2 regions of the Streptomyces sp. NPDC054842 genome follow, and region 1 is predicted to be linked to the other one. Evidence: riboswitches for the same ligand, from Rfam matches in the RefSeq annotation. Region 1 holds a riboswitch; the other holds the start of a gene.
What was found. A riboswitch is a leader RNA that binds a small molecule or an ion and turns the genes downstream of it on or off. The one in region 1 is predicted to bind thiamine pyrophosphate.

Region 1 (4,509 bases):
ACGCCTTCGTGCAGGAGGCCGCGGCCACCGGCATCGACATCTTCCGCGTCTTCGACGCGCTGAACGACGTCGGGCAGATGCGGCCCGCCATCGACGCCGTCCGGGAGACCGGGACGGCCGTCGCCGAGGTCGCCCTCTGCTACACGTCCGACCTGTCCGACCCCTCCGAGCGGCTCTACACCCTCGACTACTACCTCCGTCTGGCCGAGCAGATCGTCGAGGCGGGCGCGCACGTCCTGGCCGTGAAGGACATGGCCGGGCTGCTGCGGGCGCCGGCCGCGGCGACCCTCGTCTCGGCGCTGCGCCGCGAGTTCGAGCTGCCGGTGCACATCCACACCCACGACACGGCGGGCGGCCAGCTCGCCACGTACCTCGCCGCGATCCAGGCCGGCGCCGACGCGGTCGACGGAGCGGTCGCGTCGATGGCGGGCACCACCTCGCAGCCGTCCCTGTCGGGCATCGTCGCCGCGACCGACTACTCCGAGCGGCCCACCGGGCTCAGCCTGAAGGCCGTGGGCGACCTGGAGCCGTACTGGGAGAGCGTCCGCAGGATCTACGCGCCCTTCGAGGCGGGGCTCGCCTCCCCGACCGGGCGGGTCTACCACCACGAGATCCCCGGCGGCCAGCTGTCCAACCTGCGCACGCAGGCGGTCGCGCTGGGCCTCGGCGACCGCTTCGAGGACATCGAGGCGATGTACGCCGCAGCCGACCGCATCCTCGGTCACCTGGTGAAGGTCACCCCGTCCTCGAAGGTGGTGGGCGACCTCGCGCTCCACCTCGTCGGCGCCGGAGTCTCACCGGAGGACTTCGAGGCCAACCCGAACCGGTTCGACATCCCCGACTCCGTGATCGGCTTCCTGCGGGGCGAGTTGGGCAACCCGCCCGGCGGATGGCCGGAGCCGTTCCGCACCCGGGCGCTGGAGGGCCGAGCCGCCCCGAAGCCGCAGCAGGAGCTCACCGCGGACGACCGCGAGGGCCTCGCGAAGGACCGGCGAGCGACACTCAACCGGCTGCTGTTCCCGGGCCCCACAAGGGAGTTCGAGACGCACCGCCAGACCTACGGCGACACCAGCGTGCTGGACAGCAAGGACTTCTTCTACGGGCTCCGCCCGGGGAAGGAGTACGCCGTCGATCTCGAACCGGGCGTGCGGCTGCTCATCGAGCTGGAGGCCGTGGGCGAGGCCGACGAGCGCGGCATGCGGACCGTGATGTCCGCGCTCAACGGCCAACTGCGCCCGATCCAGGTGCGCGACACCGCCGTGTCCTCCGACATCCCGGCGACGGAGAAGGCCGACCGGGCCAACCCCGGTCACGTCGCCGCGCCGTTCGCCGGTGTGGTGACCCTCGCGGTCGCCGAGGGCGACGAGGTGGAGGCGGGCGCCACCGTCGCCACCATCGAGGCGATGAAGATGGAGGCCTCGGTCACCGCCCCGAAGTCCGGGAAGGTGTCGCGGCTGGCCATCAACCGCATCCAGCAGGTGGAGGGCGGCGACCTGCTCGTCGAGATCGCCTGATCCCGTACCCGCCGGACCCGGCCGCGCGGCCCGTCCGGCCGCTCCGCCGCACGTGACGCAGGGGTGCCGTGCCGACCAGTGCCCACCCGGGCCGGTCGGAACGGCACCCCTGTGGCTATCCTGTCCGGCGTAACCGGACACGGGGTGCCCCGCACGAGGGCTGAGATCACACCCGTCGAACCTGAACCAGTTAGGACTGGCGGAGGGATGTCTCATGTCGTTGCCGCATGCCCGTGGCGAGGTGGCCGTCGCAGGCCCGCAGCGCGCGTTCGACGGGCGGATGCCCGCCGCCCCCGGTGACCTGCGGGTCGAGGCGCGGGGCATAGCGCCCGTTCCCGAGGACGCCCGCTACGGCGGCCCCGGGCGGCTGTTCACCGTGTGGTTCGCGCCCAACCTGACCATGACCGGGGTGTTCACCGGCACCGTCGGCGCCGCGCTCGGCCTCGACTTCGCCACCGCGCTCGCCGCCGTCGTCCTCGGCACCCTCCTCGGCGCCGTGCCGACCGCCTACCTCGGCACCTGGGGCAGCGTGACCGTCACGGCCCAACTCCCGCTGTCCCGGCTCGCGTTCGGCCCCGCCGTCGTACTGCCCGGCGCCCTCCAGTGGCTGTCGTCGATCGCCTGGGACGCCCTGATCGGCCTGTTCGGCGGGGACGCCCTGGCCCAGCTGTGCGGCTGGCCGTTCTGGGCCGGCGTCCTGGTCGTGATGGCCGCGCAAGGAGGGCTCGGGGTCCTCGGGTACGAGGCGATCCACCGCCTCCAGACCGTCATGACCTTCGCCCTCGGCGCCGCCCTCCTCGGCCTCACGGCCAGACTGGCGACCGGCGACCCGCACCTCGCCACGGCCACCGTGCACGGCGCCGACCGCGCCGGTGCCTTCGTCCTGACCTGCGCCGTCGCGCTGAGCCTCGCCCTGTCCTGGGCTCCCTACGCCAGCGACTTCAGCCGCTACCTGCCGCGCACCGCGTCCCGGCCCCGGATGTTCTGGTGCACGCTGCTCGGTCTCGCCGTCTCCTTCGTCGCCGTGCAGGCGCTCGGACTGTGGGGCGCGTCCGTCTTCACCGACCAGACCGCCCACGGCGTCGACACGCTGCTCGGCGGCGGAGTGCCCGGCGCCCTCGGACTGCTCGCCGTGGCGCTCGCCGCCCTGTGCAGCAACGCCATGAACGACTACAGCGGCTCCCTGGCCCTGCAGACCATGGGCGTGCGGCTGCCCCGCCCCGTCGCCGCCGCCCTCGCCGCCGCGCTCGGCTTCCCGCTCGTGCTGTGGATGCACGCCGCGGACACCACCGCCCGCTTCCAGAACGTCCTCCTCCTCGTCGGCTACTGGATCCCCGGGTTCGTCGCCGTCGTGGCCGTCGACTGGATCGTGCGCGGCAGGGCCCGCGGCGGCGCACCGGTCGACCTCGCCGCCGAGGAGGCCCGCCCGCGGCCCTGGTGGCCCGCGCTCACCGCGTTCGCCGTCGCCTTCGCCGCCGCCGTCCCGTTCATGAGCACCAGCCTGTACGTCGGACCGGTGGCCGAGGCCCTGCACGGCGCCGACCTCGCCTACCCCGTGGCCTTCGCCGCGGCCCTCGTGGTCTACGCCCCGCTGCGCCTGCGCGCCCGCCGCTGACCGGGCGCCCCCGCCGCCGCACGCCCCCTTCCCCGTACGGAGAACCAGGTATGACTCCCTCCAGCGGCCCCGCCGCACCGTCCGTCGCGCCGCCCCGCGTCCTGACCGTCGCCGGTTCGGACTCCGGTGGCGGCGCCGGCATCCAGGCCGACCTCAAGACGATGCTCGCGCTCGGCGCCCACGGCATGAGCGTGCTGACCGCGGTCACCGCGCAGAACTCCGTCGGCGTCCAGGGCGCCTGGGAGCTCCCGGCCGACGCGGTACGCGCGCAGTACCGCAGCGTCGTGGACGACATCGGGGTGCAGGCCGTGAAGACCGGCATGCTCGCCTCGGCCGAACTCGTGCGCACCGTCGCCGACTTGCTGGCCGGGACCACCGCGCCGGTGGTCGTGGACCCGGTGAGCGTCTCCAAGCACGGCGACCGGCTGCTGGCGGACGAGGCCCTGGACGCCGTACGCACCGCCCTGCTGCCCGTGGCGACGGTGGCCACCCCGAACCTGGACGAGACGGCGCAGCTCACGGGCGTCCGCGCCACGGACGAGCGAGGTATGTCCGAGGCGGCGGAACGGCTGCTGGCGTACGGGCCGCGCTGGGTCCTGGTGAAGGGCGGGCACCTGCCCGGCGAGGCGGTGGACCTGCTCACCGACGGCCGCGAGGAGCACTGGCTGCGCGCGCCCCGCCACGACAACCGCCATACCCACGGCACCGGTTGCACCCTGGCCTCCGCGGTGGCCGTCGGCCTGGCGCGGGGGCTGCCGGTGCCGGACGCGGTGCGGCACGCGAAGGACTACGTCACCGGCGCGATAGCCGCGGGCTTCCCGCTGGGCGCGGGTCTGGGCCCGGTCGACCACGGCTGGCGGCTGCGCGCGAACCGCTGAACGGCGTTGCGCCCGCGGCACGTTCGTCAGGCGCCGGGGCCGGTGCGCAGGACTGTCAGGGAGACCGTGGAGGCGTTGCCCGACACGGGGACCTCGCCGTGCGTCCACCGCACCCGGAGCGAGGCCCTCTCGTCGGGCGGCGTGACCAGGAGGGCGTCAGGTACCGCGGTCCTGGCGCCGCTGATCCCGGGGTTGGAGAAGGTCAGGCCGGCCAGGGCGCTCTGCCCCGGCGCCAGGGTGACCGTCCTCGGCGTCTCCGGCGACCGCTTGGGGTCCGGGCCGAGCTGCTTGCCGGACGCGTCGACGAAGGCCGCGCCGGGGAACCCGCGCACGGTGCAGGTCCGCGAGGAGCCGTTGGTCAGGACGACGGGGAAGTTCTCCTGTCCGGCGCCCGGGTCGTTGTCCCCGACCGAGGCGCGCAGTTCGGAGGTGTGGCACCTACCGCCCGGGGTGCCGCTGCCGGCCGGGCTCGGGGCGGACGCCGAGGTCCGGCTCGTTCCGG
Region 2 (4,509 bases), on a different contig from region 1:
GGCGCCGAGTTCGATACCGGAGCCGGTGAGCCAGCCGGTCGCGGGGCGGGCCCCGATGCCGACGACGACCGCGCCCGCGGGCACCCGCGAACCGTCGTCGAGGACGACCGCGCCGGGCTCGACGCGCTCCACGCGCGCGTGGGTGCGCAGCGCGGCCCCGCTGTCGGCGTACCAGGCGGCCATGGGGGCGGCCACCTCGGGAGGCAGCGCACCGGCGAGCGGCCGGTCGGCGGCCTCGACGACGGTCACCGCGCATCCGGCCTCGCGGGCCGCGGTCGCGAACTCGGCGCCGATCCAGCCCGCTCCGACGACCACGATGTCGTGCTGCTCGGCGAGCACCGGGCGCAGCCGCTCGGCGTCGTCCAGGGTGCGCAGCAGATGGACTCCGGGGATGCCTTCGGTGCCCGGCAGCCGAATCGGTTCCGCCCCGGTCGCGATCACCAGGACGTCGTACGGCACGGGCCCGTCGGCGGTGTCCAGTTCGTGCTCCGCGGGGCGTACGCCGAGCACCTCGCAGCCGAGCCGCAGCCCGATGCCGAGCGCCTCGAAGTCGACGTCGAAGGCGGAGCCCTCGGCCTTGCCGAGCAGCACGGCCTTGGACAGCGGCGGACGGTCGTAGGGCTGGTGCGGCTCCCCGCCGATCAGGGTCACCGTGCCGGTGAAGCCCTGTTCCCGCAGGGCGACCGCGGTCTGCACCCCGGCCATGCCCGCGCCCACGACGACGACCCGCCGTGCCGTGTCCCCGGACTGCGTCTGCTCGCTCACGTGATCACCATAGACACCTGACACGGCGTCAGTCACCGGGCGTGGGCGATCTCCTCCACCACGCTCGTCCCGCTGCCCTCCTGCGACTCCCACTGCCAGTTCTCCTCAAGCCGTACCCGTCCGTCGGCCAGCTCGACGACCTGGGACACGCAGTGCCCGGAGGAGGTCGTTCCGTCGTGCTTCAGCTGCACGTACCGGAAGTCGAGGCGGTCACCCTCACGACTACCCACGAGATGACCTCGTACGACATCGCCGCCCGCGTACTCGGCCCAGATCCGCCCGTCCCGCTCGTGGTAGGTGAACCGGGTGCGGGTGCCGACCTGTCCCGGGGCCTGGTCGGCGACCGGGGCGAGGACGAGGCCGTCGAGCGAGCGGGCCATGCGGGGAGCTCCTCTACTGGGGTCCGGGGCGACGGGCTAGGGTGGCCAACGTAAAGCACACGCGGGAGCCCGGACGCACCGGGCTGAGAGGGAGGCTGGACGGCCTCCGACCGTACGAACCTGATCCGGGTCATGCCGGCGAAGGGAGGGGCTGGACGCCCATGTCGCGTACCTCACAGTCCACGGACACCGCACGCGGGTCCTCGGGTCCGCCGGACGTCCTCGTGGTGGGCGGGGGCATCATCGGTCTGGTGACCGCCTGGCGGGCCGCGCAGCGCGGGCTCACCACCGCGGTCGTGGACCCCGAGCCGGGCGGCGGCGCCGCGCAGGTGGCCGCCGGCATGCTGGCCGCCGTCACCGAACTCCACTACGGCGAGCAGACGTTGCTCGGCCTCAACCTGGCCTCCGCCGAGCGCTACCCCGACTTCGTGGCGGAGCTGACCGAGGTCACCGGCCTCGGCCTCGGCTACCGCCGCTGCGGCACACTCGCCGTCGCGCTCGACGCCGACGACCGCGCCCACCTGCGCGAACTGCACGCGCTGCAGCGCCGGTCGGGCCTGGAGTCGGAGTGGCTCAGCGGACGTGACTGCCGCCGGCTGGAGCCGATGCTCGCACCGGGCGTGCGCGGCGGGCTGCGGGTGGACGGCGACCACCAGGTCGATCCGCGCCGGCTCGCCGCCGCGCTCGTCGTGGCCTGCGAGCGCGCCGGGGTGGTCCTGCACCGGACCTGGGCCGAGCGGCTGAGCGTCGTCCGGGGCCGGGCCACCGGGGTGGTCACCGCGGACGGCGGCGCGCTGCCGGCCGGCCGGGTCGTCCTCGCCGGGGGCAGCCTGAGCGGACGGCTGGCGGGCGTCCCCGACGACCTGCTGCCGCCGGTGCGCCCGGTGAAGGGGCAGGTGCTGCGGCTGACCGTGCCGCGGCCGTACGCGCCGTTCCTCAGCCGGACCGTGCGCGCCGTCGTGCGGGGCAGCCACGTCTACCTGGTGCCGCGCGAGAACGGCGAGCTGGTCGTCGGCGCCACCAGCGAGGAGCTGGGCTGGGACACCACGGTCACCGCGGGCGGTGTGTACGAGCTGCTGCGCGACGCCCACGAACTGGTCCCCGGGATCACGGAACTGCCGCTGACCGAGACCCGCGCCGGGCTGCGCCCCTGCTCGCCGGACAACGCCCCGCTGCTCGGGCCCACCGGACTGGACGGCCTGCTGCTGGCCACCGGCCACCACCGCAACGGCGTGCTGCTCACCCCGGTCACCGGCGACGCCATGGCGCACGTCCTGACCACCGGTGAACTCCCGGACGTGGCACGCCCGTTCACCCCCCGACGCTTCAGCACCGCCCGCACGGAGCAGCCCGCATGAACATCTTCGTCAACGGGGAGCGCCGGCACGTCGCCCCGGGCACCGCGCTCGACGCCCTCGTCGCGACCCTCACCGCGGCCCCGTCCGGTGTCGCCGCCGCCCTGAACGAGACCGTCGTCCCGCGCCGTCAGTGGGCCGGCACGGCCCTCGCCGACGGGGACCGCGTCGAAGTACTCACCGCCGTCCAAGGAGGCTGACCCATGGCCGACGACCCCTTCGTCCTCGGCGGCACGTCCTACGCGTCCCGCCTGATCATGGGTACCGGCGGCGCCCCCAGCCTGGACCTGCTGGAGCGCTCCCTGGTGGCCTCGGGCACGGAGCTGACCACGGTCGCGATGCGCCGGGTCGATCCGCGGGCGCACGGTTCGGTGCTGTCCGTCCTGGACCGGCTCGGCATCCGGGTCCTGCCGAACACGGCGGGCTGCTTCACGGCGGGCGAGGCGGTCCTCACCGCCCGGCTCGCTCGGGAGGCCCTCGGCACCGACCTGGTCAAACTGGAGGTCATCGCGGACGAGCGCACGTTGCTGCCGGACCCGATCGAGCTGCTGGACGCCGCCGAGACGCTGGTCGACGACGGGTTCACGGTGCTGCCGTACACGAACGACGACCCGGTGCTGGCGCGGAAGCTGGAGGACGTCGGCTGCGCCGCGATCATGCCGCTGGGCTCGCCCATCGGCTCCGGCCTCGGTATCCGCAACCCGCACAACTTCCAGCTGATCGTGGAGCACGCGCGTGTGCCGGTCATCCTGGACGCGGGCGCCGGGACCGCGTCGGACGCCGCGCTCGCCATGGAGCTGGGGTGCGCGGGTGTGATGCTCGCCTCGGCCGTGACCCGGGCTCAGGAGCCGGTGCTGATGGCCGACGCCATGCGGCACGCGGTCGAGGCGGGGCGGCTGGCGTACCGGGCGGGCCGCATCCCGCGCCGGCACTTCGCGGAGGCGTCCTCCCCGGTGGAGGGGCGTGCGCGGCTGGACCCGGAGCGCCCCGCCTTCTAGGGCGCTGCGCGAGCGTTCCGGCGTTCGTCCCGGGGCGGGCCGCCCGGACCGGCCCGCCTCGGACAGGCCACACGACAGTCACAGGTCTGCTGCATTCCGCCCCCGGAAAGAGCGGACCGGGTGGGCGTGACGGTGGCGGCTCGTAGACTCACCTGCGTGGATACGACCCTTCAGGACCCGCTTGTCGGGCAGGTGCTCGACGGCCGCTACCGCGTCGACGCGCGGATCGCGGTCGGCGGGATGGCCACGGTCTACCGGGCCCTGGACACCCGCCTCGACCGCGTGCTCGCGCTCAAGGTGATGCACCCGGCGCTGGCCGCCGACGCCTCCTTCGTCGAGCGGTTCATCCGGGAGGCCAAGTCCGTCGCCCGGCTCGCCCACCCGAACGTGGTGCAGGTCTTCGACCAGGGGACGGACGGGTCGTACGTCTACCTGGCCATGGAGTACGTCGCCGGGTGCACCCTGCGCGACGTGCTGCGCGAGCGCGGGGCGCTCCAGCCGCGGGCCGCGCTCGACATCCTGGAGCCGGTCCTCGCCGCGCTCGGCGCCGCCCACCGGGCCGGTTTCGTGCACCGCGACATGAAGCCGGAGAACGTCCTGATAGGGGACGACGGCCGGGTCAAGGTGGCGGACTTCGGTCTCGTGCGCGCCGTGGACACGGTGACGAACACCACGGGGTCCGTCCTCGGCACCGTCTCCTACCTCGCCCCCGAGCAGGTGGAGCACGGCACGGCGGACCCCCGCGTCGACGTGTACGCCTGCGGTGTCGTCCTGTACGAGATGCTCACCGGCGACAAGCCGCACTCCGGCGACTCCCCCGCGCAGGTGCTCTACCAGCACCTGAACGCGGACGTGCCGCCGCCGTCGGCCGCCGTGCCGGGGCTGCCCCTCGCCCTCGACGACCTGGTCGCCTCGTCGACCGCGCGCAACCCCGAGGTGCGTCCGTACGACGCGGTGGCGCTGCTCGCCGAGGTGCTGGAGGCGCGCGGCGGACTGACCGCCGAGCAGCTG

Region 2: another riboswitch for thiamine pyrophosphate. It lies ahead of thiO (glycine oxidase ThiO); the one in region 1 lies ahead of ACWGIS_RS34865 (purine-cytosine permease family protein).

Annotation. Positions count from the first base shown of each region.
Region 1 is NZ_JBSGZN010000076.1:13,566-18,074, reverse strand. Features, by position in the region: gene ACWGIS_RS34870 (pyruvate carboxylase) at 1-1,514, shown strand, start outside; TPP riboswitch at 1,645-1,739, shown strand; gene ACWGIS_RS34865 (purine-cytosine permease family protein) at 1,729-3,129, shown strand; gene thiD (bifunctional hydroxymethylpyrimidine kinase/phosphomethylpyrimidine kinase) at 3,180-4,007, shown strand; gene ACWGIS_RS34855 (DUF4232 domain-containing protein) at 4,034-4,509, opposite strand, start outside.
Region 2 is NZ_JBSGZN010000022.1:99,111-103,619, reverse strand. Features, by position in the region: gene ACWGIS_RS19130 (NAD(P)/FAD-dependent oxidoreductase) at 1-765, opposite strand, end outside; gene ACWGIS_RS19125 (hypothetical protein) at 798-1,145, opposite strand; TPP riboswitch at 1,197-1,309, shown strand; gene thiO (glycine oxidase ThiO) at 1,307-2,503, shown strand; gene thiS (sulfur carrier protein ThiS) at 2,500-2,700, shown strand; gene ACWGIS_RS19110 (thiazole synthase) at 2,704-3,498, shown strand; gene pknB (Stk1 family PASTA domain-containing Ser/Thr kinase) at 3,655-4,509, shown strand, end outside.